Regions from separate parts of the Sporosarcina sp. SAFN-010 genome, predicted to be linked through region 2. Evidence: riboswitches for the same ligand, from Rfam matches in the RefSeq annotation. Region 2 holds a riboswitch; each other region holds the start of a gene.
What was found. Region 2 has a riboswitch for cyclic di-GMP ahead of ACR65F_RS04385 (anti-repressor SinI family protein). Riboswitches for the same ligand answer to the same signal wherever they lie in the genome.

Region 1: it holds a riboswitch for cyclic di-GMP, as region 2 does, so the genes downstream of both, ACR65F_RS11910 (NPCBM/NEW2 domain-containing protein) here and ACR65F_RS04385 (anti-repressor SinI family protein) in region 2, are expected to answer to the same signal.
Region 3: it holds a riboswitch for cyclic di-GMP, as region 2 does, so the genes downstream of both, ACR65F_RS03200 (LuxR C-terminal-related transcriptional regulator) here and ACR65F_RS04385 (anti-repressor SinI family protein) in region 2, are expected to answer to the same signal.

What each region holds. Positions count from the first base shown of each region.
Region 1 is NZ_JBPFDS010000010.1:3,274-7,928, forward strand. Features, by position in the region: gene ACR65F_RS11910 (NPCBM/NEW2 domain-containing protein) at 1-2,838, opposite strand, end outside; cyclic di-GMP riboswitch class I at 2,978-3,061, opposite strand; gene ACR65F_RS11915 (general stress protein) at 3,352-3,789, shown strand; gene ACR65F_RS11920 (methyl-accepting chemotaxis protein) at 3,925-4,655, opposite strand, start outside.
Region 2 is NZ_JBPFDS010000002.1:308,629-313,283, reverse strand. Features, by position in the region: gene ACR65F_RS04400 (glycosyltransferase) at 1-18, shown strand, start outside; gene ACR65F_RS04395 (sugar phosphate nucleotidyltransferase) at 52-1,428, shown strand; gene ACR65F_RS04390 (hypothetical protein) at 1,445-2,428, shown strand; cyclic di-GMP riboswitch class I at 2,704-2,789, shown strand; gene ACR65F_RS04385 (anti-repressor SinI family protein) at 2,810-2,965, shown strand; gene ACR65F_RS04380 (helix-turn-helix domain-containing protein) at 3,257-3,592, opposite strand; gene ACR65F_RS04375 (hypothetical protein) at 4,256-4,522, shown strand.
Region 3 is NZ_JBPFDS010000002.1:45,264-49,918, forward strand. Features, by position in the region: gene ACR65F_RS03175 (TasA family protein) at 1-455, opposite strand, end outside; gene sipW (signal peptidase I SipW) at 489-1,082, opposite strand; gene ACR65F_RS03185 (hypothetical protein) at 1,048-1,677, opposite strand; gene ACR65F_RS03190 (TasA family protein) at 1,842-2,438, opposite strand; gene ACR65F_RS03195 (hypothetical protein) at 2,428-2,658, opposite strand; cyclic di-GMP riboswitch class II at 3,050-3,132, shown strand; gene ACR65F_RS03200 (LuxR C-terminal-related transcriptional regulator) at 3,186-3,839, shown strand.

The DNA.
Region 1 (4,655 bases), on a different contig from region 2:
ATTTGCAATTATTGAATGCGCAGTAACTTTTGCATCTTTTGAGAACCCATTACCTTCGTAATCTCGTCCTAAACTATGCATGTACTCTAACTTCACATCTGGTTTTGGTAAGTGTGCGACTTTCTCTTTCATCTTAGCGGTAGCTGTTACGTAACCCCAGTCTTCGAAAAATGCCGTTAGGTCCGTTTCGGTTGCTAAAGATAATCCCACAACTAATCGTTGCAAATTACTTCCTAATCCATTCATGACACCTTCAGGGTTTGTCCGAGCAATTCGGGAAGCCTTACCATAACTATCTTCGCCATAATAATATTGCACTTGCTCAAGTACCCCTAAGTAAGTCCAGAAACCATGTTGAACCGTTTCACCTGAAAACCTTTTGTACATGGAATTCCAATCTACACGGTCTTCTGTGCTGTTATTGAATTTCTTTCTCATAATTACTGAGTAGATGTTGTTCGTTATCTCAGTGTGTTCCATCGTGGAGTTATTAATGTTATGGCCCCATTCATGAAAATAAGCCCATCCATCATTTCCAGGTACACTAAATGGCTTCACGATTTGTTTAAAGAATCCATCATCTCTTCTAGGAGAATTCCCTCCGTTAAATCCTGTATATCCCCAATCCGACCAACCATAAGGCCCTTTGGTGAATACCCGTGATGTAAACTTTGCATTGAAATATTGGTTTCTTGGATCTGAATCATCCACGACAGCACCACTAATTTTTTGGTACTCGGTCCACATCATTTCCCATTCTTTCATCGTGTCTGATACGGTCTTCCCAGTTCCTTTTAATTCTTTAATTCCCTTTAGAGCGCCCGCAGCACTTGTAGAAATTGTATTATTTTCGGACACTAGTTCAGAGACGTTATACACAACATCATTCGGTTTTCCGTTTGCAAAGTCGTTGTCGTTCACACTGATTTTCTCTACATATTCTTCCAATTCTTTTTCATACGCTGCGGGATCTGTTATTCCATGATAGTAGACAGGGAATTTAGTTCCCCCAACTAGTCTTACTTTTGGAGCAAATGACTGTTCAGTTGGTAGCGCATTGTTTTCCACATATGCAACAGATGGCTTCATGTTATCGAATGCTGGAACGGTTATTCGATTCAATCCTTGTTTTAACGCATATCTTCTAATCCATCCATTTTTATCATCAGCTATTTGACCAAGAACTAGATTTGGCATGACGCCGTTTTCATCTGCTTCAACTGTAATTTGGATTGTCTCACCTGGCACTACGTATCTACCAAATGTATCTAGTGAGAACGAGGTTCTGGCAATTTGATGTTTGCTGGCTTCTGTACTTGAGTTCCCCCGCTGCGATGCAATCACGATTGATTCGTTAGAAACATGTACGTTGTTGAGTACGTCTTTTGCCATTGTTACGTATTGTTGTAACTGTTCTTTTAAAGGATGCTTCGCAACTTCTTTCTCCAATTGTTGAATTGCATCCATAGAAGCAAATTCCGGCTTTAACTCATTCATAAGACCATCTGTGAATAGATTGGCGACTTGCTCTTCTATCGGGTCCTGACTGTAGAAGGCTAGTTCCGATAACGTGGCCCAGTTTTGGTTAGATTTTTTAAATTTGAATTTTACGCGCTTAAATTCGGTTGGTGCAAATTTGACTTCAACTAATCCAGCAACCATATTATGCTGCCCTGTTGCTACAAGCTGATAGGTGTCTCCTTTGGATGTTTTGGAAGTATAAATTTCAACCTCTTCAGCAAACCCCTTTCGGTCAGAAGGTCTTGCCCCATACATAAGTCGATTTAACGTTACGCTATCTTTAAATTCGACTTCGACTTCGTTTGAAAAGTCATTGGTGTTACTTCTATTTGTTTCCCAGTACGTGTTAAGGTTGCCGTCAATTGCATTTTCAATAACGGCACTCGCATAATGCCCACCATTGTTGCGAATCCCTTTGATGTTTTGACGATCCATTCTAAAAAACTGAGAGTAGGCTTCATTTGAATAATGCAGGAATGGTTTAGTTACTGCTGTAGTAGATTCAATTTCCGCTTTGTTAATGAGAACTTTTGCATTCTCTATATCTTCTTTGAATTGAGGATAGAACGGATGCCCCTTTGCTTCAGCATCCAATCTCGTTAACGCATCCAGCGTTTTAAACTGATCACTAACTGAACTTAGCGATGCATCCGTGAATAGTGTTTCCATTTTGTCGGATACAGAATCTTCTTTGTAAAATTGAAACTCTGAAGCGCTTGCCCAGTCTTGGTTAGCTTTTGTGAATACAAATTTAACTCGCTTAAATTTCGTCGGGGCAAACTGGATTTCTACTACATCACCTGTTGAGCCGTTGTAACCTCCTGAAGAAACTAATGAGAAATCATTACCATCGGCTGATTGTGAACTATAGATTTCAAACTCTTGTGCAAAGCCTTTTCCTTTTGCACTGGATTGGCGCGCGGCATAGACAATTCTATTTAAGGTTGTGGATTCGTTAAGATCCACCACAACTTCGTTAGTAAATGAAGCACTATTCGGCTTATTTGTTTCCCAATGTGTCTTCAGTTCTCCGTCAATCGCATGATTAATAGGAGAGCCTGAGTAGTTCCCTCCATTGTTTGTGATCGATTTTATATTCGAGATAGGCATTTTGAATACTTCATCGTATGCAGGTAGACTCGCTTTTCCGTACAAGTCGAATTTTCGAACCGATGCAATACCGGTACTTTGGTTACTTTCTGCTACAGTAGGCATGACTAATCCTTCTTGCGGTTGTACATTTGCTAATACAGAAATTGGACTGCAGACTACGTTAAGAGCCAAGGCAGCTGCTGTTGCGAACGCAATCATCTTCATATACTTTTCCTCCTCATGAATATATTCCCTACTGAGCGCACAAAAAAAGCTACTCAAAAAGAGTAGCTTTGGATTATATAAAGTCAAAAAAACAAGTAGCAGTTAGTTAACTTTACTAAACAAAAAGTAGTGTGTACTCTTCGGCAACTGGCTGACATAGTGATACACCTTAGTCCCTATAGCTTTGCGTCCCTAAATTTCTTTAGGTTTGCCTATTCAGTTATTTTATAGTTTAAATACTATCATACCTTTGGTTCCACACCATGAACAAATAGCACTAGATTCAAGTTGCTTGTTTTCAGGTAATGTTGGAAGGGGGTTTTATATTAATATTGGTTTAACTTACATAAAAACCAAGTAACTTTCATTGAAAATTACTGAAAAACCAATTCCCGAGAGTTGCAAATTAGAAATACAATTCTAGAAAAGTAAAGTGTTAAAGTGAAATGTGTCTAAAGAAACTAAATAGGGGGTATAGAATTCATTGTTCAAGCAAACAGGAGGTAATTTACAATGAAGAATTACGATATTGAGGTATATGAAAACGAACAACAAGTGGTTGAAGTTGTTGAACGATTAAGAGAGAGAGGCTACAAAACCGAGGAAATTTCAGTGATTGCTAAAAATACAAAAAATCTGCCTGAATTCACACAGGAAGTAAAGCCGTCCACTAAAGATGGAGCCATCGCTGGGGCATTAACTGGTGGAACACTGGGGATAGCAGGCGTAATTGCAGGGATTTCGGCAGTAGTGGTTCCCGGACTTGGCGCCGTGTTAGCTGCTGGTCCTATTATTTCAACTATTGGCGGAGCAGTTGTAGGTGCTAGCTCGGGTGCTGGTGGATTAAAGCATGCACTTATGGAAATCGGAGTTCCTGATGAGGAATCCGAACGCTATTCAGAAGACGTTCAGGAAGGTAAGATCCTAGTATTTCTTCATCCCGAAAAGTGAAGACGAATTTACAATCTTATCTTTGTACCGCTCACAGTCAACACTTTTAAAAAGAAGGCAGCCAATTGAATGATTGGCTGCCTTCTTAATGTTTCAATTGATATATTCTGAAGTAACTTGGTGGCTATCCACGAGTTACACCGTGAATTTACCGATTTCACCTTTTAAATCTTCCGCTATATCGGATAGGTTCTTGGCAGCGGCAGCAACTTCTTCAACTGTAGCCGTTTGCTCTTCTGTCGTTGCTGCAATTTCTCCAGAGTGGCTTGCTAACTTTTCGTACAACGAGGAGATCTGCTCAATGGATTTCAGTAAATTCCCCATTACGTTCTCGACTTCTGTAGAAATCGTTGTCGCTTCAGTTGTCTGTTCTGAGACAGACTGGACTGCAAGTAAAATACTTCTAAAGGCTTCTCCCGACTCACTGACTAAGGCAGTTCCATTTTTCACTGCTTCATAACCATCTGTCATGCTGTCGACAGTTTGTGAAATATCTTGTTTGATTTCACTGATGAGCTGGCTAATGTGGTTAGCAGCACTACTCGATTCTACTGCGAGCTTCCGGACTTCATCCGCAACTACTGCAAACCCTTTACCTGCTTCCCCTGCACGGGCAGATTCAATCGCCGCATTCAGTGCCAACAGATTGGTCTGGTCAGCAATAGAGGTAATGAAGACTGAGAAGCTTTCAATCTTAGAAGACTTTTCGTGAAGTTCAATGACAGTTTCTTTAGACTGTCTGGTATAGCTATTGATTTGTTCCATATTCTTTTCAGTCTCTTGCACACGTGCATTTCCGTTTGTTGAAATCGAAACGGTATGCTGTACAAGCTCATTCACATTACTAATTTTCTCAGAAAGTCGAT
Region 2 (4,655 bases):
TATAAAGAAACAATCTAGTGTCAAAAAAATTGATGGAATAGGGGAGCTTAAATGGAACTAATCTTACTTTCAGGTGGATCAGGAAAACGTTTGTGGCCACTATCGAATGAGTCAAGATCAAAACAATTTCTGCAAGTGCTCGCTGATGAGAGAGGACAGCTGGAATCCATGGTGCAGAGGGTCTGGAGGCAGCTGGATAAGGCGGGGCTACAACAATCCACCATGATTGCTACAAGCAAATCCCAAGTAGATATGATTCAAAGTCAGATCGGTGCACAAATTCCCCTTATTATTGAACCGGAGAGAAGGGATACCTTTTCAGCGATTGCCTTGGCGGCAGTCTATCTATATTCCGTAAAAGGTGTGGACGTACAAGAAGTGATTGGAGTCCTTCCTGTTGACCCCTTTGTTGAAGAACGTTTTTTTCAGAGAGTGATTGATTTAGAAGATGCATTACTATCTTGTGATGCTGAACTCGCCTTAATAGGGGTAGAGCCCACATTCCCGTCTGAAAAATATGGGTATCTTTCTCCTAAATCAGATGGTCATCAAGGAAGTTACATTGAGATAAGTAATTTTAAGGAAAAACCGTCTAAACAACAGGCGGAAAACTTAATAAAGCAACAGGCGTTATGGAACACAGGAGTATTTGCATTCAAGTTAGAATTTATCCTTTCCATTCTTGAAGAACGGGGCTTGCCAATCCAATACGAGGAATTATATGTACACTATTCACTTCTGCCGAATAGGTCATTTGATTATGAGGTCGTAGAAAAAGCAAATAAAATAGTGGCGATTCCTTATAACGGGTGTTGGAAAGACCTGGGTACTTGGAACACACTCACTGAAGAAATGTGTACAAATCAAATGGGTACTGGAACCATGACTAAGGATTCTACAAATACACATATGATCAATGAATTAGACATTCCAATTATAGCAATTGGTGTTAAAGATCTTATTATCGCAGCGAGCCCTGACGGCATTCTGGTATCGGATAAAAGAGAAAGTCCTCAAGTGAAAGCACTATTAGAAGGTGTTGAGCAAAGGCCGATGTATGAAGAAAGACGCTGGGGATGGTATCGTGTCCTTGACTATACGAAGGTGGAAGACGGGGAAGAGGTTTTGACAAAGCGGATTTGCATAAAAGCCAACAAAAACATTAGCTATCAGAACCATAGGTATCGTCGGGAAATTTGGACCATCATTAAAGGGAAAGGTGAATTTGCCCTTGACGGTGAACTCTATTCTGTAAATGTCGGGGATGTACTTCATATCCCAATTGGTGCTGAGCATGGTTTAAAGGCAATTACAGATTTAGAATTTATTGAAGTTCAATCGGGGACAAAGCTGATAGAAGAGGATATATTTCGCATATACATGGAATGGGATGAGGTGGTGAAGCATTGTAGCGTTGTTGTGAGCTAGGAAAGTAGATGAGTAAATGGAGATTAAAGATGTATGCATAAGATGGATAGCTATAATTGTCATCAGCAGTGCCGTTATCCTTTATTTAATGTTTAACAACGAGATGTGGGGGAGAGCAAATGTGGAGCGAAGTAACCTAAACCTACCGGAGGACACAGTTGCTGTAGAAGATTTTATAACAAATGAGAATGGTCAAACAGAAGATTATTTAAAGGCAATTCAGTCGGCTATTGATTTTTGTGCAACGCAAAAGAAAGAAAAAGTGAAGTTGAAAGCCAATAAAATATATACAATAAAGTCTGGTTTTACCGTGAAGGAAGGGGTAGAACTAGAGTTTGGAAGTAATTCCGTAATCGTGGTGAAAGGGAATTATCGAGTGTTGACGGTTGAAAAAGATGCGGTCATTAGGAATGGGACTATCCAAGTAATGGATCCAACCTTTCAAGCAGAAGTTATATTTCTAAAAGGCCAGGATCAGTATGATGCTACAAATAAAACGCGAGTTGAAAATATGACAATCATTAATAAAAGTAAAAACTACAATGGCACGGGGCTTTCATTATATGCTAAAGGAAAGTGGCACAATATTAGCTTCGTCCAGTTTGAAAATATCTCAATCGTGGGATTTAAAACAGCTATTCAACTAAAAGCAGAGAATCCAGGAGCTGGCACATATAGCTGGATTAATGCTAATCGCTTTGAAAATATGACGATAGATGATTGTGTGTTAGGTATACAAATAATAGGTTCCATGACAATCCCCAACGAATGTTCAGGTAACCTTTTCACGGGATTGCAAGTGCAACTAACCGAGAAAACAAAACAAATAATAAAAGTAGACGGTTCATATAATAAATTTGAAGGAATGGTTTGGGATGCGCAACGTATTAATGGTTCGAATCCACTTGTGCTATTTACAGCTAAAACCGAATACAATAAATTAGATATGAATGTGGCGACTAAATCTTTAAGCGACAAAGGGCAAAATAATCAGTATTAGAGAATAACTTAACACTGTCATTTGAATCTATGCGATATTAGCTTCAATCGACCACCTGCCATCGCGGGTGGATTTTTACATACTAGTGGTTGAGTTAACCTCTATGTCTGAAGGTAACACAAGGAACCGAGATTATACTTAACGCTACAAATAAAGTGCTTAATTAACTGTATTAATGGAACTGTTTGAAAAAAAGTGCCTACCCATTAACATTCGTCAATATTGTCATTTTGAATTTTCCTATATGATAGTGGTAATTAGGTATAAGTACCAAATCATAGAAAAGGCAAACTTACTTAAAAGTAAGGACGCAAAGCTTCAGGTCTAAGGGGAAAGTTGCTATGACGGCTGAGCTACCTATCCTATTAGGGGGATTTTCTGATGAAGAACGATCGAGAGATGTTGGATGGGGAATGGGTGTTCTTGATGAAGAAAGCAAAAAATCTAGGTGTCTCCCCGGAGGAAGTAAGAGAGTTCCTAAAAAATGTGAAGTTGAAGGAAACGAATGATGGATTCCCAAAGGAAAAGGCAAACTAGCAGTCTTATGGAATGCTAGTTTACGTAAAGAGAGAGGTTAAGTCCAGAAATGTAAAATCGATCTTGAAAATAAAAAGTTCGCAATCATTTTGTGGATTTCATCCTTATGAACAATCAGGACTGACATGGTTGGACACCTAAACTACAGATTGCTAAGCTACTTGTGATTACAGCACGCAACCATCAGATTTCACATCACTGCAGCTCCCCTTGCGTTAACAGAACAGCTACTTCTAACTTTAGACACACACCATAAGGATAATAATCATAAGGGACTCACGATAATAGACGTTAGTTATTATCGTGGGTAGACTTCTGCCATTTTTGGAATTCCAAATACTGTTTGAACTGCTCTTTGCTAATTCCAGAATCCATTGCCTCTTTGGCTAACTCTAGCCACTCAATGTCCAAATCCTCTTCTTGAGCCTCATCTTCAAGAATTAACTTCTCAACACTGACATCTAGAACTGCAGCTATTTTGTTTAAAAATTGAATAGAAGGATTTAATTGTAGTTGTCGCTCGACTGAAGAGATATAGGATTTTGCTACACCAGCTCGATTTGCTAATTCAGTTAACGACAATCCTTTTATCATCCGAAGTTCGCGAATTCGCTTTCCGATAGACATTATAATCACCCTTAGTTATGCAAAAACTAAATTTTATCACTAGCATCGCATGAATTTTACGTACAGGACTTGCAATAATCAGGTTTATTAAATAAAGAAGTATGGTATAAAAACCTATTGAAATGGGTCTATGGTATTTGTTTATGGTTATGACTATAAAGTACCAATTCGAAGCTATGACTTTACAAAAACCATGTGAACTGTGATTATTCCCTGTTCTTGTTAAAGAACAGGGGATGCACATCGTTTAAAACTACTATACAAAGAAGATGCACCTGCTGTCAATTTGAACATTTCACAGAAGGCTGTGTAGCGTTCGATGAGTAGTATGGCGAGAGTACGTAGGTGAGAGCAGCATAGATTACCAATGGGAGATTGGTCTTGCGAATTCAGCATTTCTTAAAATGAATCCAAAAAACTTACTATATTTGGAGGATGGAGTACTATGGAATTGTACAAGCAGTCTGTTAATATTTTGTAGCATGTGTAACAAGCAATTGAAATAAAAGGTGAAGCGATGGTCCGTATGCCGTTAGCTTAACTGGACGATAATGAGAGGGGGGTAGTATACAGTTTTTTGTGTTTGAACTTATATATTATAGGGAATTATAATTAGATAACTGGAGTAGTTAGCTTAACTAAGTTGAAGAGGGGGAGTATGGAATGACCATTAAAGACGGGAAATATCCAAACAAAGAAGACTTGGAACCCAAAGTGCCGAAACAAGGGAAACCAGCAGGACCTGCGGATGAGTTACCATTGTCGGATCCTGCCGATTCGAATTTCACCCAGGAGTTTCTGGAAAACGAACGCGAAAAAACAGGGGAGCATGCGCCTTCTGTATTTAGGGAAAGTGAAGAGAAGTCCTCTGAACGTAATCATAATGAAAAAGCCCACACGGAATGGAACGAATCTAAACGCAACACATAAGCCAGCTGACGCAACCAGTCAGCTGGTTTTCTAATGCTTAGCTTATTAACCGCATAGGTCAATTTTGAATGAACTCTTGGCTTCTATTAAGGAAACTTATATTTAGCAGGTTTACCAATCTCCATTTGTAGGA
Region 3 (4,655 bases), 260 kb from region 2:
AAAATGAAATCAAATACTGCATCAAGGCCTTGAAATTCATTTCCAAGATGCTCTGGAAAACGAATAGTGATGTCCAGGTTCTCGTCGCTGCGATTTGTGAGTTTTCTTGCAGGCAGAGATTTAAATGCAGCCAATTTTCCCTGATACAATTCCTTGTCATCTGATTTTATTTCCAGCAGCAGCTCATTGTATAACTTTTTTTCTCCATTGTTTTGTAAGTGCATATAGTAGTTAAAATCTTTACTCCCGGAATTTTTGACTGTAAGGGTACGGGGTGCCCAGTCACCAGGCTTCATATTACTGATATCAAATAACGTATCTTTTGGTGAAAGACTAATATCTAACTCTTTCTTGTCTGTGTCATTTTCACTATCTGCAAATACACTCACTACAGGAAGAAAATACAATCCGCCAATTAATAAAAAGAACTGAAAAACTGAGCGCAGCCTTTTCATGGAGATTCCTCCTTTTATTTCTCAACAACCTACTCAGGAAGAACTTTTCCCGCCATCTTCCCCCAGTAATTCTGCTTGTTTTTTAGGGGACACTTCTATTTCAGACAGCGCTCTCCATACCACAAACCCCGAGTAGATAAGCAATAGAAATCCAGGTATTAGCAGAAAAAATGCACCGTTCTTTGATTGGGAAAAGTTAATGAGGTACCCAGCGTAAGGAACTGTAATACCTGTGTACTCTGCTACGACATTTTCAGATAGAACCGGATTCATGTCTTCTGCATTGTTGTTGTCGCCTTTTGTGCGGTAAAGTACAGAATCTCCACTTTTGATTACCTCTGTAATTCGGTGTGTAATTAAAATTCCATTTTCTTCCTGAAACGTGATGACATCGCCTTCCTTATATTTGGTCTTATCTGTTGCTTGTTTTACAGTAATAATTGATCCAGTTTTAATTCCAGGCTCCATTGAACCCGACAAAACTGTCTTAATTTGGTTACCCAAAAGCTGGGGTTCACCTCCAGATATCTTCGTGACACCCACCAGCGAGGCTATGCTAATTAATAGTATTATCAATATGCCTGTGATGAGACTATTTATCCATTTCATTACTTTCAGTTTTTTCATTTGTATTCCCCTCCGAATTCTTTGTATTTAATTTTTGTTCTACTGTATCACTCGTTTCTTCATCCTTTTTCTCAACTGGTTTTTCTTCTGATGCTTTATTTTCTGTGGAATTCTTATCATCTGGACTCTTTTCTTCTGATTTGTTTACTGAATTTCCCGTTCCGTCTGGCTTTATTTGATCCTCACTGTTAGGTGTCTGCGAATCCTTTTCTTCATCAGCACCTGAATCCACTTTGTCTTCTAATTCACTTGACTCCATATTTTCCGGATCGGTTACTTTTTCGTCTTCATGTACCTCATCCTTTTCCACTTCAGATTTATCCTCACTGCCCTTACAATCATCGTCGGCTCCTTCACTTGGCATTTCGTCATTTTCATTTTCCTCATCACATTCACTCTCTTCCGACTCTTCCTCCCATGTACCTGCAGTAATCACCTGTGAAACTTTCGATTGGTCGCCTAAATATGCAGACGTTTCAGACGACATGTAACTAATGCTGAAAATAGATAAATAGAAAATGGCTGTTATCTTTAAAAGCAGAAAAAGACCTTTATACGTTTCCCGGGCAGTACGTTTTCGGTTGTTTCTCAGCACTATCACTCCTTTATAATAGTAATAGGTAAACGGTCATTATATATATTCCTCAAAACACAAGGCACTATTATATGTTGAGAAATATACATAAGGGAGAGCATGGATGATCAATTGAAGTGAAAGAAGGGAGGAGAAATGCTCTCCTCCCTTGATATAGAAAGAATTTATTTTGAAGTGCCTGCTGTCTGTTGTGCATCAAATTTCCACTTTAATTCTAAGGATGCTTTTTGGTATGCATTTTGGTCTGCGCCATTATCATTAAATCTGAATTTCACATACATATTGTCCGTTGTACCAGCTTTGATACCGCTTTTCTCACCGCCCTGCCATCCAAAAAACTTCGGGGATTCATTTTTAACGGCATCCGCTGACATACTCTTCAATTCGTTCAATGTCTTACTTACAATGACATTGCTTTCCCCAAGAATGCTACCTTTATCTTCATTTTTAAGAAAATCCACCACAATATGATCGCCAAAACCTGCAACTGATTCAGTGTAGTCAGTCGTTAGAAAAATTTTAGAAATATCCAGACTCCCCGTATTTTCTAACTTAAATGTACGATTCATCCAATCACCAGGTTTAATATTATCAACCTTGATAATTTCCACAGGATTGAGTGTTAAATCCAATGTCCCTGCAGCAAATGTGTTAGTAGATGTTTCTACATCGTTAAAATAAGCATATGTTCCTCCACCAATCATACTAATAGCCAACACTCCAGTTGCAACACCCATACCTAATTTCGCTTTAATACCCATTTTTTTGTTCCCCCTCAGATTTGTTTTTAAATTTGTCATTACGTTTACTAACTTGGACAATACTTTTTTTAAGTATCGTTTCGAAGTCTTGACCATTTTCGATGTCATTACTTCTTCTTTTTGTGTAGGCTCCGAAACTCTTCCTATCAAGATGTTTCTTGTTTCTGGAAATGTCTTGTAAGATTAGTTCTTTCTTAGCCGCTGCAAACAACTTGATCATTCCTCACACCTTCAGTTTCGCTCATAGCGATGTACCTTCAATGATGTACTTTAATTAATGATTCTTATTTATGAAAGCCCCCCTTATTCTGCAACCAACCGCTATGATATTGGAACTAGCTTTAGTATAAACACAGGGAAATTAATTCTCGTCCCTCTAAGGTGTAATATTTAAAATGTTCACACACCACTTAAGGATAATTCCAATGGTATTATTTAGTGCCATTCACTTTTACATTTCTGATGGTAGAATATTTTTATTGGTTGGTTTGTAGCATCTAAAAGAGACAAAACGACTAAACAAGAAATAATCTTACAAAAAAGGTTCTTTATCTCCCTTAAAAATCGACAGTCTTTTCAGAAATCATCATGTATACTATTAGTATGTAATTACTAAATTGGAGACTATGAACTACATCCTCTATCTGGGCACCTTGGATGTATGGAGTCAGTGGTGCAACCGGCCTCATATCATTTGTACGTATTATATGAGACACACTCTTTAGTGAGTGAGGAGGCTATATATTGATGAAAATAGTATTAGTGGATGATCAAACACTCATTCGCAAAGGGCTGATCTCGTTTTTATCACTGCAGGATATGATGGAGGTGTCCGGAGAAGCCAGAAACAAGCAAGAAGCACTTTCTCTGATTCAAAGAGAAAATCCGGATTTGGTGATTGTTGCATTCCACTTAGGAGAAGAATGGGGATTAGAAGTGATAACCGAAGCGAGAAAGCGAGGGGCTACCTGCAAATTCGTCATCCTGATCTATTCAAAGGACCCGATGTCTTTCCAATACGCAACAGTCATGGATGTAGAAGGTTATATATCACTGGAAGCACACCCCGAAGAACTCATATATGCACTTCAAATGATTCAAAGAGGAAGAAAATATTATGACCCGGACATAATAGATCAATTGATACAGTCACAGAACAGCCCACATATGGATAACAGCCATGTAAATCTTCTTACCTCGAAGGAAAAAGAGATCTTACAAAAACTCGGTCAGGGATTTTCGAATAAACAAATAGCCGAGAACCTATACATCACCGAAAACACAGTGAAAAAGCATGTAAGCCAGGTCTTATCAAAATTGGATCTTGGTGATCGGACACAAGCAGCGCTCTATGCGAATGTAACAGGATTGGTGCAATATAAGCATGAAGTGCTGGTATGATCATCCCAAAACTCAGATACTCAGACGGGCCCCCTTGCCATGGCAAGGGGGCCCGTCTGGTTTGTATATTTTGTCACATTGCTCTTTTAGTAATGATTCAACTCCCTGAAAGCTCATCATTTCCTTCTTTAACACCACTTTCAAAATTTCATATGCAGCAGTATCTAGCAGTCCATAGGAACAATATCCTTATACATCACGCGTGTTGATTAAACATAATTATACAGCTCCAACATGACAGATTTTCTTTAGACGTTTCATTGGTAAAGCTCTCGTGCAATTTAATTCTTGCACGTTCTTCATGAAAAGGCGCCCGAGGTAAGTATGTTTTTCCTACCATAACTATCGTTTAGTCAATGGAAAGAAGCGTTTTTGACTTCTTTAGTTTACGAAGTGCAGCGCGGCTCAATTTACCCACAATTATTTAAGAAACACGCTTAATGATTGCATAATCAAGCTGTTTCAAATGCTTTGAAAGAGACAAATAATAGACGAGAAATAAGCCAACACTGGCACCTAAATTAGCTGAGTACCTTAATTTGCTGCGTTTGGTACGAGATAGGAAATGAGCACAGAATTCGTGCATTTAATGGCTGTTTCCACGTATTCGAATTCATTTAAAATCGCTTGTAGTTCATCTTAATAATGAAAATTTCGAATCTGTTTTTGAAGCGTGGCATTCTTGTTCATGAAAAATAGAAGATGAAGGTTTAGAAGACTTACTATCATCATTATCATTAGAAGAGCGCGAGTTAATGTTTCTCTTATAATCTGATTGTATATCACAGTCAATATGTGCCTAGCATTTTGGAATTT